2 regions of the Streptomyces sp. NPDC102274 genome follow, and region 2 is predicted to be linked to the other one. Evidence: riboswitches for the same ligand, from Rfam matches in the RefSeq annotation. Region 2 holds a riboswitch; the other holds the start of a gene.

Region 1 (11,022 bases), on a different contig from region 2:
GCACGAGCAGCACCACGCGGCCAGCCCACGGGCCCGGCCAGGCGCCGTCCACGGCGGGTACGGCCCGGTCCGCGGCGGCCGCGATCCCGCGCAGCCGCGCGTCGGCCGCCTCACCGGCCCCGACGCCGAGGACGAGGCTGCGGGCGCCGCGTAGGGCCCGTACCTCGCCCTGCTGCCAGAGCTGTGGGGTGCCGCCCGTGCCCGGCCGGTCCCCGGTCACGTACCAGCGCCCCCCGCTCTCCTCCAGCGTCAGCGTGCGGGGGGTGGAGACCGGCGCGGTGTCGTAGCCGGCGATGCGGTGGCGCAGTTCGGCCCGGACGGTGGCCCGGTCGCCGGAGCGTTCGACGTCGGTGAGGTCGTACGTCCAGGAGCCGAGCGGCACGTCCGCGAGGTTCTCGAACTCCTCGCGCGCGGTGGCGCGCAGGGTCCGCGCGGAGGGGGCGAGGACGGCGAGATACGCGTCCTCGTCCCGGTCCATCACGGCCGCGGCCCGGCGCTCCAGGGTCCGCCCGATCGCGTCGGTGGCGGTGTCGGGGGCCTTCTCGGGGGCCGTGCAGCCCGCCGCCAGCAGCAGCGCGAGGAGCCACGGCACGGCCGTACGTCCCCACGCGCCGTGCCGTCCCGCCGCGGTACGCGCCCGACCTGCCACGCCGACGATCGTACGGGGTGGCCCCGAGGCCCTCGTCCGGATCAGACGCGCGTGACCGACGAGACCGGCATCATGCCGACCGGGTCGTAGCGCACCGAGGCTCCGGGGTACGGGGCGTGGATCACCTGACCGTTGCCCACGTACATGCCGATGTGGCTGGCGTCGTCGCGGTACGCCACGAGGTCACCGGGGCGCGCGGCGGAGAGCGGGACCTGCCGGCCCGCGTACCGCTGCGCCTGGGAGGTGCGCGGCAGTCCGACGCCCGCCTGCGCGTACGACCACTGGGTGAGCCCCGAACAGTCGAAGCCGGAGGGCCCGTTGGCGCCCCAGACGTAGGGCCGGCCCACCGCGTTCTGGGCGGCGTTCACCGCCGCGGCGGCGCGCGCCGAGGCCGGTGCGCCGCCGGAGAGCGCGGAGCCCTCGCCACGGTCGGAGCGTGAGGCCCGGTCGTAGGAGTCGCGCTCGGCGGTGGGCAGCGAGTCGAGCAGCCGCCGCGCCTCGGCGAGTTTGCGTTCGACGGTGCGCTTGTGCCGGGATACGGCGGCTCTGCTGCGCTCCAGCTCGGTGAGGTCGTGGGCGGCTTCCATACGCACCTGTCCCAGCCTCCGCTGGGCCTGCTGGAGTTCTCTCAGGGTGCCGGACTGGCGGGCGCCGACCCGGTCCAGGACGGAGGCCTTGTCGAGATAGCTGTCGGGGTCGGAGGAGAGCAGCAGGGCGAGGGCCGGGTCGAGGCCGCCCGAGCGGTACTGGGCGCCGGCGAGTGAACCGAGCGCTCCGCGCATCGTGTTGACGCGCTGCTGGCCGCGGGCGGCGCTGTCCTGCGCCTGGTCGACCAGGCCGCGCAGCCGTCCCGCCTGTTCACTGGCCTTGTTGTACAACTCGGTGGCCTTCTCGGCCTGTTCGTAGAGCCGGTCGACCTTGGCGCGAGTGGCCTCCGGCGTCTGCTGCGGGTCCGCGCCCGCGGGGGCGGCTCCGAGCGCCGCCGCGGCAGTGGCCGCCGCGGCGGACACTGCGATGGCGCTGCCGCGGGCGCCGAGGCCCAGTCCGGGCTGTGAGGGGCGGCGATGGGACACCACAGGAAGCCGCACTTCCTTCCGCTGTACGCACTGACGCAGCCCCTGCCGCCCGACGGGCGGACCGCTGGCCGGAGCTGCGCGCAGCAGACAGTAGCCGTGCGACCACGGAGCGACCAACGACCGCCCCGCGCACACAAAGTGGCGCCCCGCCGGAGACCACAAGGTCATCGGCGGGGCGCGGCGTCAGCGTGCGTAGCGGGAATTCGCCCGAATGGGCGGGTGTCAGCGGCCGTCAGCCGATCCGGACACCGAACTGGAAGGGCATGTTGTTGATGGACTCGTAGCGCACGCTGGCACCGGGCTTGGGGGCGTGCAGCACCTGGCCGTTGCCCGCGTAGAAGCCGACGTGGTGCAGGTCGCCGTAGAAGAAGACCAGGTCGCCCTGCTGGAGCTGGCTCATCCCGATGCGCGCGCCGTCGTTGGCCTGGGCCTGGGAGGTGCGGGATATCCCGACGCCGGCCTGCGCGTACGCCCAGGAGGTCAGTCCGGAGCAGTCGAACGAGCTGGGGCCGCTGGCGCCGTACACGTACGGGGTGCCGATCTTGCTCTGGGCGGCGGCGAACGCGGCGGAGGCACGCTGCGAGGCGGGCACGGAGTTGCCGAGGTCGGGGCGCGAGGAGGTGCCGCCGTCGCGGCTGGCACGGGACTCGTCCTCCGCGACGAGCGCGGCGCGCTCCTGCGCGGTGAGCGTGTTGAGCAGCTTCTGCGCCTCGGCGAGCTTGGCCCGGACCGCGTCCTTCTGCTCGCCGAGCTGCTTACGGGTTTCCGCGAGGTCCTTGACCTTGCCCTGGGCCTCCTGGCGCTGCTGCGCGAGGGTCCGCTGCTTGGACTGGATCTGCTGGAGCGTGTCGGCCTGCTTGGCGCTGATCTGGTCGAGCGTGGACGCCTTCTCCAGGTAGCTGTCCGGGTCCGAGGAGAGGAACAGCTGTACGGCCGGGTCGATGCCGCCGGTGCGGTACTGGGCGCTGGCCATCGAACCGAGGCCGTCGCGCAGGTTGTTGAGCTCGTCCTGGCCGCGGGCGACCTTGTCCTGGATGGCGTCGACCTGCTTTTCGAGCTTGCCCTGCGCCTCCTTGGCCCCGTTGTACTTCTCGGTGGCCTTCTCCGCGTCCTCGTAGAGCTTGTCGACCTTCTCCTTGACGTCTTCCTTGCTCGGCTTCGGCTCGGCGGCCTGGGCGGCCTGGGAGCTGAGAGCGACGGCAGCGGCGGCGGTAGCGGTGAGCACGGTCACACGGGCGCGGCTCGGCTGCTTGGGTCGACGGTGGGACGCCACGGAGGCGAGCTCCTTCTTCCTCAGCCGCCTACCGGGCCATGGGGGACGTAGAAGCCCCGGCTTCCTGCGTCGACCCCTCCAGCGAACTGGACCGAACCGGGCCGAACTGCACGAAATCGGCGGTTCCTTCGCTGCCACCCCGGATGGATGATCAACCGCGCGAAGGTTCGAGGCCTGACCTTAGTGACCTTCTCGTGATCAGTTCAAATCCTTCCAAGGAAAAAGTCCGTCAGGACGCACATAATTTACAGACACCACACAGGCAGTCATGGACATTTGACGCTGCGCTGCGACAACAGGCGATCAATTCGGTCATTGTTCGCACGAGTTGACCAGCGTCACAAGAGGGATCAGGCGCGCGAAAGCCGCTTCAGCAGCAAGGCGGAGGCGACCGGTCGGGCACCGGCCCTGGCGACCCCGTCCGCGACCTCCCGGTCGGTGGAGACCACGACCACGGGCCGGCCGGGCGGCTCGGCCCTGACGAGCTGGCGGATCAACTCGTCCGCCGTCACGCCCGCTTTGGAGAACAGCACCCGCACCCCGCGCGGCGGGGCGAGCAGCACCGGCGCCGCCAGCTCGGCGCCGTCGAAGACACAGGTCATCTCCGCGCCCGTCTGCGCCGCGAGCATGGCCAGCCCGCCCAGCAGCCGCAGCCGCTGCTTCTCCAGCGGCATCGTCGGATAGCCGGTCTTGGTGACGTTGTAGCCGTCCACGATCAGATGCGCCTGCGGCAGCGCGAGCAGCTGGTCGAGCAGCGCGGGATCGGTCTCGGAGAGCGCGCGGGCCGCCACATCCTTGGGAGACATACGGCCGGGCTCGACCGCGTCGACCGTGTCCGCGGGGCGGGCGGCAGCGGGCGGCAGCGCCAGCTCGCGCCGCAGCCCCTGCGCCGACTCCAGCACCGTGTCCAGCAGCAGCCGCAGCCGCATGTCCTCCACCGAGCGGCCCTCACGGGCGGCCCGGCGGCTCGCCTCGACGGCCGCCTCCGCCTCACCGAGACGCGCCCTGATCCGGCGCGTCTCACTCTCCGCGGCGGACACCTGCGCCGCGGACTCGGCCCGGAACGCCTCGGACTCCGCGTTCGCGCGGCGCAGCGCGGCCTCGCCCCGCTTCACATCGCTCTGGGCGCTGCGCAGCTTGCGATGGAGCGATTCGGTCTCCTTGCGGGCCGCCTCCAGCTCCGTACGCAGCCGTTCGGTCTCGCTCTTCGTCAGGGCCCTGGCGACGGCCAGCTCCTCACGGAGCCGCTCCAGCTCGCGCCGGGTCTCCACGCCGGCCCGCTCGGCGTCCGCCCGCTGGGCCTCCTCGCCCGCGGCGGCCACCAGCTTCACCCACCCCGGGGGTCTGAGGACATACGCGGCGGCGGCGACATCGACGGGATCGGCGGCGGCGGGCGGCGAGCCCGCCTCCAGGGCCGCGGCCAGTTCGGGCTGGGACTGGCCGATGCGCTCCCCGATCCGCTGCCGGAACACCGGGTCGCTCTCCAGGGCGGCGGCCATCGCGTTTCCCGCGAACTTCGCCCGTCTGTTCGGGGTGAACCGGGCGTACTGCCGCAATGGCGCGGGGAGTTCGGTGACGGTCAGCCCGCCGAAGGCGTCGGAGACCAGCGCGACGACGCGGCGCCGTACTCCGTCCGGGAGCGGGCGGTCGAGCGCCTCCGCGGCGTCACCGCCGGCCGCACCGGACGGCTCAGCACCGCTCGCGGGCTGCTCCACGATCCGTCACCCCATCTACCCCTTTCGGGCGGCTCCGTCAGGAACCGGCCCCCGGCCTGTCCACCAGTTCGATCTGGTCCACGGCGTTGCACCAACGGCACCGCACCGACTCGATGGTCTCACTGACCACCTCGCGCTCCTCGACCTTCGGCTCCCCTGCCAGGTCCAGATGGACGTACTCGACGGTCTTCGCGGAGCGGGTCACATCGAAGCGCGTGAGATTGCCGCACAGCGTGCAGCGCCACCGGGTAGCGGCCGTCGGCCGGGGAACCGTCGTCATCGTCGCCGTCCTCTTTTCGTCGATTCCGTCGATTCCGTCGATCCTCGGTGCGGTGTCCCGCGGTGCGCCGTCGAAACGCGGATATCCAGAAACACGTAGGTGATGCCAGCAACCCTACGGCCTGGCGGCCCCTGCAGGGGGCGGCGAGGCGCTCTGTACCAGTGGGTCCCGGTACGCAATGCTCTGTCCATGATCAAGTGGCGGACGGCGGCCGGCGGCCCAGTGGTGACCTACGGACTCATCGGCCTCTGCTGTCTGGTCTTCCTGGTCAGCCCGCTGTCGGGGTTCAATCCGGGGTACGGGAAGGGGGACACGCTCCTCGCGACCCAGAGCGCGTATTTCGAACGGTGGGGCGTCATCCCGGTCAATCTGCTGCGCGGCACCCCGCACGCCCTGCTCACCCCGCTCACCGCGCTCTTCGTCCACGGCAGCTGGCTGCATCTGCTGGGGAACATGCTCTTCCTGTATGTCTTCGGGGCGATGGCCGAGGAGCGGATGGGCCGGGCGCGGTTCGCGCTCTTCTATCTCGCCGTCGGCTACTTCGCGCTGTTCGTGTACGCGGCGGCCAACGCCGACTCGGACCAGACGCTGGTGGGGGCCTCGGGCGCGATCTCAGGGGTGCTCGGCGCCTTCCTCTACCTCTTCCCCAGAGCCCGGGTCACCAGCCTCTTCCCGTTTCTGCTCTTCCTGCCGCTGCGCTTCCCCGCCTGGATGGTGCTGATCTTCTGGTTCGCGCTCCAGTGGGCGGCGGCACAGGGCGCGGAGGCCGGTCCCGGGGTCGCCTATCTCGCGCATGTGGTGGGGTTCGGCACGGGCTTCCTCTACACCTGGGTGCGGTACTGGCGTACCGATAGAGTGAAAGACCAAACCGCGGCCACCGAGGGAGAACGCCAACCGTGATCACCGCGATCGTGCTCATCAAGACCAGCGTCGACCGGATCCCCGAGATCGCGGAGTCGATCGCCGCCCTCGACAGCGTCAGCGAGGTCTTCTCGGTCACCGGTACGTACGACCTGATCGCCATGGTCCGGGTCTCCAAGCACGACGATCTGGCGGATGTGATCCCCGGCCGGATCAGCAAGATCGAGGGCGTCGAGGCCACGGACACGCATGTGGCGTTCCGTACGTACTCCCAGCACGACCTCGAAGCCGCCTTCGCCATCGGACTCGACGCGTAGGGCCCCGTCTCCCGCCGGTTCCGGCGCCGGCGCCGGCGAGCCTGATCCGGGCCGCCGTGCCCAAACCGCAGGTGATCCGGCAGCGCCGCGACCTCCCCGAGCGGACCGCCCTGTGGCGGGACGACGACGCGCTGACCCGGATCTTCGCCTCCGAGGCGGCCTCCGGCACCCTGCACCGCCCGCGGGGCGAGCCGCGCTGGGCGAAAGTGGAGATCGCCCCCGCCGGCGACACGGCGCCCGGCGCCTGCGTCGTCGCCTTCCACGCGGACCGGGAACGGGCCGTCGCGGACGAGACGTTCCGTACGCTGCTGGCCATCTCGGGGGTGGCGCTGCTGCTGACGACCGGCATCGGCTGGGCAGTCGCGGGCCGCATACTCGCGCCCGTACGGGTCGTACGGATCACCGCGGCACAACTCACCGAGCAGGACCTCACCCGCCGCATCCCCGTCAAGGGCCGGGACGACATCGCGGCGCTCGCCGAGACCTTCAACGGGATGCTCGACCGGCTCGACCTCGACGCCCGGCCGGCCCGCGCCGATCTGGTGATCACCGCCGAGGGCGCGCTCGACCACCAGACCGTACGCGGCAAGATCCCGGCCGAAGTCGCCCGTCGCGGCCTGACGGTCAGCCGCGGTCGGGGACGCAGCGGCCGTCCTCCGTACGGTAGTTCCACCGCGCGCCGTCGGTCACCAGCTCCCGCACGGCCCGCACGAACCGGTCAACATGCTCGTCCGGCGTCCCGGCGCCGAAGCTGACCCGGATCGCGTTGAGCGACCGCTCACCCGGCTCGGCCTCCGGGGCACCGCACTCCCCCGGGTCCTGCGGGTCGCTGTCCAGCAGCGTCCGCACCAGCGGGTGGGCGCAGAAGAGCCCGTCCCGTACGCCGATGCCGTACTCCGCGGAGAGCGCGGCGGCGAAGTGCGAGCTGTTCCACCCCTCGACCACGAACGAGAGCACTCCGACCCGCGGCGCGTCCTCGCCGAACAGCGAGAGCACCTTCACCTCGGGCACCCCGGCCAGCCCCTCCCGCACCCGCGCCACGAGCCGCTGCTCGCGCGCCACCAGCGCGTCGAACCCGGCGTCCGTGAGCGTCTTGCAGGCCGAGGCGATCGCGTACACCCCGATGACATTGGGCGAACCGGCCTCATGACGGGCCGCCGTGGTGTGCCACTCGACATCCACCCCGCCGTCGGCCCGACGCGCCACCTTGCGGCTGGCGCCACCCCCGGCGAGATACGGCTCCGCGTCCCGGAGCCAGTCGGCCCGCCCCGCGAGCACCCCGGAACCGAACGGCGCGTACAGCTTGTGCCCGGAGAAGGCCACCCAGTCGACATCCAGCTCGGCGATGTCCACGGGGTGGTGCGGCGCGAGCTGAGCGGCGTCCAGCACGATACGGGCGCCCCCCGCGTGTGCGGCGGCGGCCAACTCCCGTACGGGCCACAGCTCACCGGTCACATTGGACGCACCGGTCACACAGACCAGCGCCGGCCCCTCGGACCCGCGCCCGGCGAGCGCCCGCTCCAGCGTCGCGACGGCCTCGCCCGGCGTCCGAGGAGCGTTCAGATAGGTCACCCGCGCGTCCCGCCAGGGCAGCAGGGACGCGTGGTGCTCGGTCTCGAACACGAACACCTCGCACTCCGCGGGGACCACGGCCGCCAGCAGATTGAGCGAGTCGGTGGTCGAGCGGGTGAAGACGACCTGGTCGCCGGGGCGGCAACCGAGGAACTCCGCGACCGTGCGGCGGCTGTTCTCGAACAGATCCGTGGAAAGCTGCGAGAGATAACCGGCACCCCGGTGGACACTGCCGTAGTACGGGGCGTACGCGGCGACGGCGTCCCACACGCGCTGAAGGGCGGGGGCGCTGGCCGCGTAGTCGAGCGCGGCGTAGGTGACCTCGCCGCCGGTGACGAGCGGGACGGTCACCTCACGCCCGAGCACCGGCAGCGGCGCGGCGCAGGCGGGATCGTCGGAGGGGGTCGTGGTGACGGCGGCGTTCGGGCGTGCGGACATGGCGATATCTCCCGGCGGGACAAGTCGGAACGGCTTCAAGTCCCCGCGGTGCGCGGCTGTGCCGCGGTGCTGGCGGGGTGTGCCTCGACGCACGGAGTCGCCGTGCGGAGGTGTGTTGAAGAGGGGCGTGAAAGCCCTAACGCATTCGCTTGCTCACGAGACTGCTCCCTTGAGGACCAGGACCCCAAAGGTGGCAGGGATCCGCGCTTGCCGCAGACCTCGCTGCCTACGGCCTGGTCTTCACCCGGGGCACCCCGCCACGGACGGAGGGTTGCCGGACAGCGAGCCGGGGCCTTAATCGCTGTCACTCATGACCTTGCCGAGGAGTATGCCATAGGGGTGGCGGCGAGGGGCGCCGGGGTGCGGTCGTTGTGGCTGGTACCGATGGGCCCCCGCACCCCGCGACCTGGAGGGAGCTGCGGGGTGGGGGTGTGGATGCGGCCCGGTGGACTCCGCCACTCGCCGCCCTGTGGCTGCCGCCCCGCGCACGGCCGGGCCGTTTGTGCGGGCGGTGAAGGGGGGCGCGCAGGGGTCGTGTCCGGGACACTAAAGCGTGATGTGTGGCGCGCGACCGCCCGTGCCCCGACTGTGGCCAGAGTCGCACCGTACGGGGGTCCGGGGTGTCCCCCGGAAAAGCACAGCATGCCGTCCAGGGCGCGAGCCCCGGAGCGACACCCGGCGACAACCCGCACCCGGAAACCGGCCCAACCCAAATCGCACCGCACCCCGGACAACGGCCCCCGCCGGAAGGCGAAACGCTACGACTGCGACGACGCGATCCAGCGGGCGAGAGCCCGCCCCGCTTCGCCCGAGTCGATCGACTCCGCCGCTCTCTCCATCCCCGCCGACAACTGCGCCGCCAGCGACTCCCCCGTCGGATCCAGCGCCACCAGCGCCGCCGCCGAGTTCAGCACCACCGCGTCCCGCACCGGCCCCGTCTCCCCCGCCAGCAGCCGCCGCGCGACATCCGCGTTGTACGAGGCGTCCGCGCCCCGCAGCGCCTCCACGGGCACCAGCTCCAGGCCCACGTCCCGCGGGTCGAACGCCTCCTCGGTCACCTTGCCGTCCCGGACGACCCATACCCGCGACGTCGCGGTGGTGGTCAGCTCGTCGAGGCCGTCGTCGCCGCGGAAGACCAGCGCGGAGGAGCCGCGCTCGGCCAGTACGCCCGCGATGATCGGCGCCATCCGAGCGTCGGCGACGCCCGTCGCCTGCGCGCGGACCTTCGCCGGGTTGGTGAGGGGGCCCAGGAAGTTGAAGGTGGTGCGGATGCCCAACTCGCCTCGCGCGGCGGCCACATGACGCAGGGCGGGGTGGAACTTCACCGCGAAGCAGAAGGTGATCCCCGCTTCCTCGGCGACCTCGGCGACCCGCTGCGGGGTCAGTTCCAGGTTGACGCCGAGCTTCTCCAGTACGTCGGAGGCTCCGCTCGCGGAGGACGCGGCGCGGTTGCCGTGCTTGACGACTTTCGCGCCGGTGCCGGCGACCACGATCGACGACATGGTCGAGATATTGACGGTTTTGGCGCCGTCGCCGCCGGTGCCGACGATGTCGACGGTCCGGCCGGGCACCTCGATCAGGTTGGCGTGCGCGTACATCGCGCGTACGAGGCCGCTGATCTCCGCGACCGTCTCGCCCTTGGCCCGCAGGGCGACGGCGAAGCCGGCGATCTGGGCGTCGGTGGCCTCGCCGCTCATGATCCGGTCCATCGCCCAGGCGGTGGCGTCCGCGCTCTGGTCGGCGCCGCTCAGCAGTGCGTTCAGTACGCCCGGCCAGGTGCGGGCCGCCGCGGTGTCGCCTCCGACGGGGGTCACAGCGCTCATGCTCGCTCCTGGGTGTCCGGGTCCGACGCGTGGGCCTTGTGTGCGGCCTGTGGCCAGCCTATCGGCGCGTACCGGCCCGCAGGGCGGATGCCCGTACTCCGGAACAGGACGTACGCCGAGGGCCCCGGCCGGTTCCCTCGCGGGAGACCGGGCCGGGGCCCTCGGTGGTGGCGACCTGGTGAGGCCGGGCGGGATCAGTGGTGGCCGTGGCCGCTGGTGATCTCCTTGTACTCCTCGGCGGTGGGCTTGGGAATCTGGTTGCCTTCGCCGTAGTAGCCCTTGCTCAGTTTCGAGCGGACCTTCTCGCCGGGGCCCACCTTGCGCTCCACGCCGTTCTCGTCGACCGTGGGGCCGATCTCGGCCGGCTTGTACTGCTCGTGCGCGGTGAGCTTGTGCAGGGCTCCCTGCTCCAGCGGGACGTGGACCTCGATGAACTCACCGTGCGGCAGCCGCTTGATGACACCGGACTCGCGTCCGTGCAGCACCTTCTCGGCGTCGCGCCGCTGGAGACCCATACAGATCCGCTTGGTGACGACGAAGGCGACGACCGGTGCGACAAAGAAGGCGATCCGGACGAACCAGGTGATCGCGTTGATCGACAGATGGAAGTGCGTCGCCCACAGGTCGTTACCGCCACCCACGAGCAGTACGAAGTACCAGGTCAGCCAGGCCACACCGAATCCCGTACGGGTCGGTGCGTTGCGCGGGCGGTCCAGGATGTGGTGCTCGCGCTTGTCACCGGTGACCCAGGACTCGACGAACGGATAGACCGCGATCGCGACCAGCACCAACGGGAAGATCACCAGCGGGATGAAGACACCCAGGACCAGGGTGTGTCCGGCGAAGTCGATCTCCCAGCCGGGCATCACACGGATGAGTCCCTCGGAGAAGCCCATGTACCAGTCGGGCTGGGCGCCGGTGGACACCTGGTCGGGACGGTACGGGCCGATGGCCCAGATCGGGTTGATCGTGGCGATCCCGGAGACGATCACGATCACACCGAAGACCAGGAAGAAGA
Region 2 (11,022 bases):
GACCATCAGGACGCCCAAGCAGCGCTATCTCATCGGGCGCACCGGCACCGTCGACGTGACGGTCGAACTGCCCACGGGCTCGGGCATCGACCTGACCGGCGCCTGGGCCCAGGTGCACGGCGAGGGCCGGCTCGGCGAGGTCCGCGTGAAGACCTCGTCCGGCGACACCCGCCTCGAAACCACCGGGCCGCTGCACCTGACCGCGTCCCACGGCAGCATCACCGTGGACCGCGTCGAGGGGTCCGCCGAGATCACCACCAGCACCGGCAGCCTGCGCGTCGGCACCGTCGACGGCACCGCCGTCCTGAAGAACTCGCACGGCACCACGACCGTCGGCACCGCCCTGGGCGATCTGCGCGTGAGCGGCGCCCACGGCGACATCCTCATCGAGCACGCCGAGGGCTCGGTCGCCGCCACCACCGCCCACGGCACCGTGCGCCTCGACGAAGTCGCCCGCGGCACCGTCCAGCTGGAGACCTCCTACGGCGCCATCGAGATCGGCGTCCGCGAGGGCACGGCCGCCTGGCTCGACGTCAGCGCGAACTCCGGCCAGGTGCGCAACGCGCTCGGCGCGTCCGAGAGCCCGGACACGTCCGAGGACACCGTCGAGGTCAGGGCCCGTACCCGTTACGGCAACATCGACATCCGCCGCGCCAAGGCCTGACACTGACACGCGCGCGGGCCGGGGCCCCCGGCCCGCGGAAACCGGAACCGGTCAGCCGGCTATGCGGTAGCCGAAGTTGCCGCCGCCGGTCGAGCCCCCGAGGGTGCCCAGGTGGAAGCTGGTGGCGCCGGTGCCCGTGACACCGGTGGGGCCGGTCAGGAGCTTCCAGACCCGGCCCTTGTAGCCGTCCTCGCCATTGCCGCCGACGTAGACCTCGGGGCTGCCGTCCTTGTCGGAGTCGAGCACAGCCGCCGCGGCGCCGAAGTGGTCGTCGTTCTCGGAGGTGCTGGGGATGCTCTTGGAGTTCTGGGTGAAGGTCACGGCACCCGTGGTGGTGATACCCGAGGCGCTGCCGCGCAGCACGGTGATCGCGCCCGACTTCGCGGTGGTCGCCACGTCGGAGGCGGTCTCGTAGGAGGCACCGATGATCACGTCGTCGTAGCCGTCCTGATCGGTGTCCCCGATGGCCACCGCCGAGCCGAACTCGTCGCCCGGCTCCTCAATCCCCGGAACGCCCGTGTCGGCCTGGCTGTAGGAGCGGGGCTTCAGGGTGTCGCTCATGCCGTTCGGGCCGCCGTACGTCAGATAGACCTTGTCCAGGTCCGCGTGACCGGTGACCAGGTCCTGGTAGCCGTCCTTGTTCAGATCGCCGAAGGCCGACGGATAGTAGGTGCTGTACTGGTACAGCCCGCTGAACGTGCCGCTCTTGACCAGCCCGGTGGCCGACCCCTTGAACACCACGGCCCCCGGCGTGCCGTTCCCGAGCACGACCCCGCCGCTGACGACGACATCGTCGATGCCGTCACCCGTCATGTCACCCACGAAGGCGGCGGAGGTCAGCAGCTTGTCGAGTCCCCCGGTGTCACGGAACCACACCCCGGCCGACCCGCCCGTGGTCCGGTTCATCGGACCGAGCCGGACGGAGAGGCCGTAGGTCTTGCCGTTGTGCCCCCGGGTGACGTAGTCGTCCACGCCGTCACCGTTGACGTCCCCCACACCGATCGTGCCGCCGAGCGCCTTCGGGTTCGCGGCGGTGGCGTTCCCGACGGCCACGGTGGTCCCGGCGCCGGTGATGCCGTCCTTGCTCCCCCAGAGCACGGTGGTCCGCTCGGCCCAGTTGATCACCAGGTCGTCGTACCCGTCCCCGTCCAGATCCCCGAACGCACTGACCTCCCGCCACCGCCCGTCATCCAAGGGCTCGCCGGGAACCCCGGGCGTGGCCTGACTGACGATCGAGGCACTGCTGAGCTTCAGCCCGTCGGCCGACCCATAGGAGACGGTGACGACCCCGGCCCGCTTGACGTCCCCCACCGTCGAGGTGTGAGCCCCGGTGGCGAAGTCCGGATACCCATCGCCGTTGAAGTCGGCGTCCTTTCCTCCCGCGGCCTTTCCCCCCACGGCCACCGGCGCGGCGCCGGCGACCGGCGCCACGGCGGTAAGGCCAAGAACAGTGACCGCGCAGACGGCAGCCACGGTGAGCGCTCTTTCGCGCATCAGAACCCCCCAGGTTCCTGCGACGGCCTGAAAAGCCGTCACATATTCGAATACGCGCCTGATCATAGGGCCCACCTCTGACAACGGCCCCGCCCTCGACGCCCGGGGCTCAAGCGGGAGAGGTGGCCTCGGCCCGCCGCGCGGTCAGGGCCGAGGTCCGGGCCGACCGCGCCGCTTCAAAGTGTTGGCCCGACCAACACTGATAGACTGGCCACCATGAGAGTGGCCACCATGGACGAGATCCCCCAGCGCCTGACGGTGAAGCCGAGCTGGCTGATCACCCAGCTGGCCGTGCACGCCCGCCGGCTGGTGTCCGACGGCTTCACCACCGCGGGGGCGCGCGGATACCACTACCGCATCCTGGCCGCACTGCACGAGTTCGGGCCCGCGAGCCAGGCCCAGCTCGGCCGCCGGTGCCGCATCGACCGCAGCGACGTCGTGGCGGCCGTCAACGAACTGGTCGAGCAGGGCTTCATCGTCCGGGCGCCCGACCCGGACCACGGACGGCGCAACAAGGTGACCCTCACCGGCGACGGTGTCCGGCAGCTGCGACGCATGGACGGGGTGCTCGATCAGGTGCAGGACGATCTGCTCGAACCGCTGTCGGCCGAGGACCGGCAGACTCTGACCCGTCTGCTCAGCCGCGTTCTCGCCCCGTACGAATCGGAATGACCGCCGCTCAGGGGCCGACACCGCGCAAGGGCCACACCCGCTGACGAAGCCACCGGAAAACGCCCGAGGGCGGCACCCCCGCAACAGGGGTACCGCCCTCGGTCACATCAGGACCATGGACCGGGTCCGAGCCGTCTGGCTCAGAAGTCCATGTCACCGCCCGGCATACCGCCGCCGGCCGGGGCCGCGCCGGCCTTCTCCGGCTTGTCAGCGATGACAGCCTCGGTGGTGAGGAACAGCGCCGCGATGGAGGCAGCGTTCCGCACGGCACCATTCCGCCCGCTCGTCCCGGCCGCCCCGCGAGCGCCCGGGGCTCAAGCCTCGGGATCCGAGCCCTCTTTCCAGGGATGGGGCGGAGGGCCTTGACCCACCCACCCTCCCCGCCTGGGGAGTTGACTTTCAGTGACCGACTTGCCACGCAGGGTCGCGACGCTCTAGCGTGCCCCTCAACGCACAAAACAGCCCCCGCCGGTGCTAGCAACACCTGCGAGGGCTTGACCAACAAGATCGACGGGTTAGGACCCGATCCCATGGCTGAGAGCCAGCTTAGTGCCGCCGTGCCCGAGACGCATGCGGCCTCACCCGCTTCACCCACATCTCCCCCGATGGCGGTCCCCGGCTACGGCAAGCGTTCGACGCCCGGCCAAAAGGCCCGCAGCAGTGACGACTTCGCGCGGCTGCCGCCGCGCGAGGCCGCCGTCGCCGCGTTCATCGACCGGCTGCCCGAGGGGACAGACATCTCGGTGAAGGCCCTCGCGAAGGTGCTGCCGTACGGGCAGTGCGCCCTGCGTACCGCGCTCCGCCGGCTCCAGGTGGCCGGCATCTGCGGCGTGGCAAGGAACACCTCTCCGGGCGGGACGGCATGCGCTGGGTGACGCGTACGTGGTTCTCCCGTACCGCGCGGGGCAACGACTGGTGGGCGGCGTTCGTCTCCGGCGATCTGGCCACGGCGGACGCACGGGCCAACACCTCACACCCGCCGACGCGTTCCCGCGCCTTCATCCTGCTCGCCGCGCTCGGTCGCAGCGCGCCGATGATGTCGCTGTCGGCCGCCGACTGCGCGGCGCTGGAGCCGCTGACCACGCCGTGGTTCGAACGGGGCACCACCGAGAGGGACATCCTGCGTGCCCTCACCTCCGGACTCCCCGCTGACGTCCACCACCCGGCGGCGATCGCCCGCGTACGGCTGACGTCCAAGCTCCCACCGGAGCGGATCCGCGCGCCACGCCCGCCGCTGCGCGTCCTGGAGTGCGCGAAGTGCGGCGCCCCCGGCCGCCCCGAAGCGCTCAGCGACGGCGAGTGCGGCCCGTGCCGGGGTGAGCCCGTCCCCGTATCCCCTGCTTCCCGGCTCTCCCCCACCCAGGTCCGCGCCCGCGTGGCCGAGGCCCGCGCGGCGGCGACGCGCCCACCCGAAAGGACCCGTACATGACCCTCCAGTCGATCCGCCGCCATAGAGCCGGGGCACCATGGAGGGGAGGAGGCGACACCATGACCCCCAGCTCAAGCCGCCAGGCCAGGCCGCAGATGCAGGTCGAGGAATTCGAAGAACTCGAACGGGGCGCGCCCGAGACCGTGCGACTCGAATTCATCAACGGAAAGCTAGAGGTCAAGCCGGTGCCCGACGGCGATCACGGAGCCATCGTCATGTGGCTCCTGAGGCAGTGCATGCAGCAGCGCCCTGAACTGGCGCTGTATCCGGAGCAGGGCCTGAAGGTCGAGACGTACCGTAATGGCCGCGCCCGGCCAGACGGAGCCCTCGCGCCCCTCGACCACTTCGTGGGTCATGGCGAGTGGGCGCCTGCCGATGGCGTCCTCATGACGGTCGAGGTCACTTCCCACGACCGCGACACGGACCTCCGTGACCGCGTCGAGAAGCGCGACGGTTACGCCGCGACCGGCATCCCCGTCTATCTCCTTGTCGACCGGGACGCCGAAAAGCTGGTCGTCTACACCGACCCGTACAAGGGCGAGTACCAGAGCCGCGCCTCACACGCGTACGGCGCCACGGTCAAGCTCCCTCACCCTGTCTCCATCACCCTCGAAACCGAGAAGCTCAAGGACTACACCCGCTGACGAAGCCACCGGAAAACGCCCGAGGGCGGCACCCCCGCAACAGGGGTACCGCCCTCGGTCACATCAGGACCATGGACCGGGTCCGAGCCGTCAGGCTCAGAAGTCCATGTCACCGCCCGGCATACCGCCGCCGGCCGGGGCCGCGCCGGCCTTCTCCGGCTTGTCAGCGATGACAGCCTCGGTGGTGAGGAACAGCGCCGCGATGGAGGCAGCGTTCTGCAGGGCAGAGCGCGTCACCTTCGCGGGGTCGATGATGCCCTCGGCGATCATGTCGACGTACTCGCCGGTCGCGGCGTTCAAGCCGTGACCCACCGTCAGGTTGCGGACCTTCTCCACGACCACGCCGCCCTCAAGACCACCGTTGACGGCGATCTGCTTGAGCGGAGCCTCCAGCGCGAGCTTGACGATCGCGGCACCGGTGGCCTCGTCGCCCGTGAGCTCAAGCTTCTCGAAGACCGAGGAAGCCTGGAGCAGAGCCACGCCACCACCGGCGACGATGCCCTCCTCGACGGCGGCCTTGGCGTTGCGCACCGCGTCCTCGATGCGGTGCTTGCGCTCCTTGAGCTCGACCTCGGTCGCGGCGCCGGCCTTGATGACGGCCACGCCGCCGGCCAGCTTCGCGAGGCGCTCCTGGAGCTTCTCGCGGTCGTAGTCCGAGTCGCTGTTCTCGATCTCGGCGCGGATCTGGTTGACCCGGCCGGCGACCTGGTCGCTGTCACCGGCACCGTCGACGATGGTGGTCTCGTCCTTGGTGATGACGACCTTGCGGGCGCGGCCCAGCAGGTCCAGGCCGGCGTTCTCCAGCTTGAGGCCGACCTCCTCGGAGATGACCGTACCGCCGGTGAGGATGGCGATGTCGTTGAGCATCGCCTTGCGGCGGTCACCGAAGCCCGGGGCCTTGACGGCGACGGACTTGAAGGTGCCACGGATCTTGTTGACGACCAGGGTCGACAGCGCCTCGCCCTCGACGTCCTCCGCGATGATCAGCAGGGGCTTGCCCGACTGCATGACCTTCTCCAGCAGCGGAAGGAGGTCCTTCACGTTGCCGATCTTGGAGTTGACGATCAGGAGGTACGGGTCGTCCAGGGACGACTCCATACGCTCCATGTCGGTGGCGAAGTACGCCGAGATGTAGCCCTTGTCGAAGCGCATGCCCTCGGTGAGCTCAAGCTCAAGACCGAAGGTCTGCGACTCCTCGACGGTGATGACGCCTTCCTTGCCGACCTTGTCCATCGCCTCGGCGATCAGCTCGCCGATCTGGGTGTCAGCGGCGGAGATGGAGGCGGTCGAAGCGATCTGCTCCTTCGTCTCCACGTCCTTGGCCTGCTCCAGCAGGGCACCGGAGACGGCCTCGACGGCCTTCTCGATACCGCGCTTGAGGGCCATCGGGTTGGCGCCGGCGGCCACGTTGCGCAGGCCCTCGCGGACCAGCGCCTGGGCGAGCACCGTGGCGGTGGTCGTACCGTCACCGGCGACGTCGTCCGTCTTCTTGGCGACTTCCTTGACCAGCTCGGCGCCGATCTTCTCGTACGGGTCCTCGAGCTCGATCTCCTTGGCGATGGACACACCATCGTTGGTGATCGTGGGGGCGCCCCACTTCTTCTCGAGGACGACGTTTCGGCCCTTGGGGCCAAGGGTGACCTTGACGGCGTCGGCGAGCTGGTTCATCCCGCGCTCGAGACCGCGCCGTGCCTCCTCGTCGAACGCGATGATCTTGGCCATGTGAAGTGGTCCTCCCGGACGGATGGGGTCTCCCCTGCTCGAACGCAGTTGAGAGCTTGGGGAAGGATTGCTCCGGACCGTGCTGGCGCCCGCGACGGACGGCCTGAGAGCCGTGTGGTTCCTTACCCCACCGGCTCTTCGGGCCTCACCGACCCGGTCCTTAAGTTGTCACTCTCACTTGCAGAGTGCTAACGCCAATGATTAGCACTCGGCCCCCGAGAGTGCAAGCTCCGCCAGTACACCGCGGCCCCTTCAACCCCTCCTGTCAGCGCCTCCGGACAGCCTCCCGCGGCCGGCCTCCTCCGGAACGCGCGAAGGGTCCGCATCCCCTGTTCGGGATGCGGACCCTTCGGCGTGAGTACGTACGTCAGTGCGTCGGTGGCCGATCGCGCCGGGATCAGACGGCGAGCTTGACCATGTCCGCCTGCGGACCCTTCTGGCCCTGCGAGATCTCGAACTCCACTCGCTGACCTTCTTCAAGGGTGCGGTAACCGTCCATCTGGATCGCGCTGTAGTGGACGAAAACATCCGCACCACCGTCTACCGCGATGAAGCCGTAGCCCTTCTCCGCGTTGAACCACTTGACGGTGCCCTGAGCCATGCCTAACTCCCCTATTACTGGCCCTTGCACGGGGCCACACTTCACGCCGGAACGCGTCGACCGCGGCTGAATGTATCTGCCCAACTGCCCTCTGCAACAGGTCAATCGGACGAGAATTCTGGGCATGGCTGAACACACATACTGATGAATTCCCTGCGTTCCAGGGCAAGTCGGGCCGGGCAAAGCGCACCTACGGCGCATACGGCACTCCGACTTCCACTCCATGTTGTCGCGTTCTCGCATGCCTTTGGCAGGGGCGACAGCGGGGCGTTCCCATACTGTACCGCGCTCAACCATGTAGAACGGCCCCCTCCGCTTCTCTCGCGGAGGGGGCCGTACCAGTAACAGAGCGGAGCAAATCCGGGAAATCCGGGAAATCAGGGGAATCCGCGAAATCCCAGCGGAATCCCGGGGATCAGCCTCCGGCGACGGCGGGGATGATCGAGACGCCGGCGCCCGCCGGAGTGGCGGTCTCCAGGCCCTGCTCGAAGCGGACGTCGTCGTCGTTCACGTACACGTTCACGAAGCGGCGCAGCTTGCCCTGGTCGTCCAGGACGCGGGCGGCGATGCCCGGGTGGCTCGCCTCCAGGGACTGGATGACCTCGGAGAGGGTCGTCCCCTCGGCGGCGACCTCGGCCTTGCCGCCGGTGTACGTACGGAGAATGGTGGGGATGCGGACGTTGACGCTCATGGGTGTTCTGCCTTCCGTCTTCCGTAACGTCGTGGTGGTCGTCAGCTGCCGGCCAGGCCGGCGTCGCGGAACGCGTCCAGGCTCGGGCGGATGATCGCCGTCGGGCCGGTCGTCGGGGCGACGGCGTCGAGCGTCTTGAGTCCGTCGCCGGTGTTCAGGACGACGGTGGTGAGGGCCGGGTCGAGGACACCGGCCTCGATCAGCTTCTTCGTCACGCCGACGGTCACGCCCCCGGCCGTCTCCGCGAAGATGCCCTCGGTGCGCGCCAGCAGCTTGATCGCGTCGACGATCTGTTCGTCGTTGACGTCCTCGACGGCGCCGCCGGTGCGGCGGGCGATGTCCAGGACGTACGGGCCGTCGGCGGGGTTGCCGATCGCCAGGGACTTGGCGATGGTGTCCGGCTTCTGCGGCCGTACGACGTCGTGTCCGGCCTTGAAGGCGGTGGACACCGGCGAGCAGCCCTCGGCCTGGGCACCGAAGATCTTGTACGGCTTGTCCTCGACCAGGCCGAGCTTGATCAGCTCCTGGAGACCCTTGTCGATCTTCGTGAGCTGCGAGCCCGAGGCGATCGGGATGACGATCTGGTCGGGCAGCCGCCAGCCGAGCTGCTCGCAGATCTCGTACGCCAGGGTCTTGGACCCCTCGCCGTAGTACGGGCGCAGGTTGACGTTGACGAAGCCCCAGCCCTCGCCGAGCGGGTCGCCGATCAGCTCGGAACAGAAGCGGTTGACGTCGTCGTAGTTGCCCTCGATACCGACGAGTTCACCGCCGTAGACCGCCGCCATGACGACCTTGCCCTGCTCCAGGTCGTGCGGGATGAAGACGCAGGAGCGGAAGCCGGCACGGGCGGCGGCGGCGCCGACGGCGCCGGCCAGATTGCCCGTGGACGAGCAGGAGAGCGTGGTGTATCCGAAGGCGCGGGCGGCCTCGACGGCGATGGCGACGACGCGGTCCTTGAAGGAGTGCGTCGGATTGCCCGAGTCGTCCTTGACGTACAGGGAGCCCGTGACGCCCAGTTCACGGGCGAGGTTGTCGGCCTTGACGAGCTTGGTGAAGCCGGGGTTGATGCTGGGCTTCGTGGCCACATCGGCGGGGACGGGCAGCAGCGGCGCGTAGCGCCAGATGTTGTCCGGGCCCTCGGCGATGCGCTTCTTCAGCTCTTCGGGGGTGCCGCTCGGCAGGTCGTACGCCACTTCGAGCGGCCCGAAACAGCTGGCACAGGCGAAAATCGGACCGAGGTCGAAGCGCTCTCCGCATTCGCGGCACGAGAGTGCGGCGGCGGGTCCGAGATCGACGGCGCCGGTGGCGGCCGAGTTGGTGCCGGCTGCGTCGGAGTCGGCGTTCTGTACGGCGGTCTGCACAGACATGGAGGCGAGGCCCTTTCTCCTCATCTTCCTCGCGACGTACTTCGCCACGAGACGGAATTGGCACCTTCCCCACCGTGACCTCGAATGGTCGGCGGGAGGGTTGCCGGGACTTCAACGGGCCGTTCCCTCAGTCCCTCTGGATGAGCGCTATGGAGCCGGACCCGGGGTCCGACACGTTTTTTCACGTAACGACCCCCGGCATGCGGTGGTCATTCGTGTTGTTCAAGACTGTAACCGAAGGAGCGCACGGTTGAGATAGTCGTCCGCACCGCGAGATGGATCACGTTCATGGCACACGCACAGGGAGTACCGACCGTGCTGGAAGAGGTGGAGCACTGGCTGACCAGGCGTTCCTGGTCCGTGGCCGACCGCCCGCTCGACCGGCTGATGGTGGCGAAGGCCGCGCGCGGCACGTCGGTGAGTGTGGTCCTTCCGGCGCTGAACGAGGAGGCGACGGTCGGCGAGATCGTGTCCGTGATCCGGCGCGAACTGATGGAGCGGGTACCGCTCGTCGATGAACTTGTGGTGATCGACTCCGGTTCCACCGACCGTACGGCCGCGGTCGCCGCGGCGGCGGGCGCGCGCGTGGAGCACCGGGACGCGATACTGCCGCGGCTGCCGGCACTGCCCGGCAAGGGCGAGGTGCTGTGGCGGTCGCTACTGGTGACGAGCGGCGAGGTCGTGTGCTTCGTGGACGCCGATCTGCGACGGTTTTCGGCCGATTTCGTGTCGGGCATCGTGGGGCCTCTGCTGACCGATCAGGACGTGCAGTTCGTGAAGGCGATGTACGACCGTCCGCTGCACCAGCCCGCGGCGGAACGGGGTCCCGGCCAGGGCGGCCAGGGCGGCCAGGGCGGACGCGTGACCGAGCTGGTGGCGAGGCCGCTGCTCAATCTGCACTGGCCCCGGCTGGCCGGTTTCGTCCAGCCGCTGGGCGGCGAGTACGCGGCGCGGCGCTCCCTGCTGGAGCGGCTGCCGTTCCCCGTCGGATACGGCGTCGAGCTGGGGCTGCTCGTGGACGCGCTGCACATGGCGGGTCTCGACGCGCTGGGGCAGGTCGACGTCGGGGTACGGATCCACCGCCACCAGGACGAGCGGGCGCTGGGGCGGATGGCCGCGGCGATCTACCGTACGGCGCAGCTGCGGCTGTCCCGGGCGCACTTGGTACGGCCGGAGCTGACGCAGTTCGAGCGCGGCGAGAACGGTTTCGTGCCGCGTACGCACGCGGTGGACACGGAGGAACGGCCGCCGGTGCGGGAGATCGCGGAGTACACGGCCGGACGCGCGGCGTAACGGAATGCGATCATGCGAGTTCCCTAGATTGCCCGATTATGGTCATGAATCATGTGGTGGCTGGAACGCTGACCGGGCCTCTGACCGCTGTGCACGCGCATCTGGCCGAGACCGGGAGCGCCGCCGAGCGGCTGTGGCTGCTGGGCGGGGTGGTGCTCGCGCTGAGCGGCGCCGGGGTGGTCGCGCTGGCCGCCCTGCGCGGCCGACGGGACTGACGACAGCGTCGCCCGCAGGACGGTCGGCACAGCCGACGACAGGGCCGCGCCCGTACGTTTGAGCGTTTCCGTGACGGGCTAGGTTTCGGCACATGGTTACCGAGCCGCCCTCCCGGGCCCAGGTCCTCGTCGCGTCCAACCGAGGCCCCGTCTCGTACACGCTGCGCGACGACGGCGCGCTGGAGGCCAAGCGGGGCGGCGGCGGGCTGGTCTCCGGCCTGTCGGCCATC

What was found. Region 2 has a riboswitch for S-adenosylmethionine ahead of thrC (threonine synthase). Riboswitches for the same ligand answer to the same signal wherever they lie in the genome.
Region 1: linked by a shared signal. The riboswitch ahead of ACIRQP_RS01715 (aminotransferase class V-fold PLP-dependent enzyme) and the one ahead of thrC (threonine synthase) in region 2 are both predicted to bind S-adenosylmethionine.

The regions. Positions count from the first base shown of each region.
Region 1 covers NZ_JBIWLW010000001.1:367,228-378,249, forward strand. The annotation lists gene ACIRQP_RS01675 (hypothetical protein) at 1-649, opposite strand, end outside; gene ACIRQP_RS01680 (NlpC/P60 family protein) at 691-1,725, opposite strand; gene ACIRQP_RS01685 (NlpC/P60 family protein) at 1,958-2,998, opposite strand; gene ACIRQP_RS01690 (NYN domain-containing protein) at 3,349-4,713, opposite strand; gene ACIRQP_RS01695 (hypothetical protein) at 4,751-4,993, opposite strand; gene ACIRQP_RS01700 (rhomboid family intramembrane serine protease) at 5,183-5,893, shown strand; gene ACIRQP_RS01705 (Lrp/AsnC family transcriptional regulator) at 5,890-6,171, shown strand; partial or broken gene ACIRQP_RS01710 (HAMP domain-containing protein) at 6,288-6,785, shown strand; gene ACIRQP_RS01715 (aminotransferase class V-fold PLP-dependent enzyme) at 6,796-8,181, opposite strand; SAM riboswitch class IV at 8,380-8,497, opposite strand; gene trpD (anthranilate phosphoribosyltransferase) at 8,940-10,004, opposite strand; gene ACIRQP_RS01725 (cytochrome bc complex cytochrome b subunit) at 10,199-11,022, opposite strand, start outside.
Region 2 covers NZ_JBIWLW010000022.1:117-11,138, forward strand. The annotation lists partial or broken gene ACIRQP_RS26390 (DUF4097 family beta strand repeat-containing protein) at 1-664, shown strand, start outside; gene ACIRQP_RS26395 (FG-GAP repeat protein) at 716-2,158, opposite strand; gene ACIRQP_RS26400 (MarR family winged helix-turn-helix transcriptional regulator) at 2,375-2,830, shown strand; gene ACIRQP_RS26405 (hypothetical protein) at 2,971-3,096, opposite strand; partial or broken gene ACIRQP_RS26410 (hypothetical protein) at 3,361-4,259, shown strand; gene ACIRQP_RS26415 (Uma2 family endonuclease) at 4,319-4,903, shown strand; gene groL (chaperonin GroEL) at 5,000-6,625, opposite strand; gene ACIRQP_RS26425 (cold-shock protein) at 7,023-7,226, opposite strand; gene ACIRQP_RS26430 (ubiquitin-like small modifier protein 1) at 7,642-7,917, opposite strand; gene thrC (threonine synthase) at 7,959-9,284, opposite strand; SAM riboswitch class I at 9,302-9,431, opposite strand; gene ACIRQP_RS26440 (glucosyl-3-phosphoglycerate synthase) at 9,600-10,577, shown strand; gene ACIRQP_RS26445 (hypothetical protein) at 10,622-10,792, shown strand; gene ACIRQP_RS26450 (trehalose-6-phosphate synthase) at 10,885-11,022, shown strand, end outside.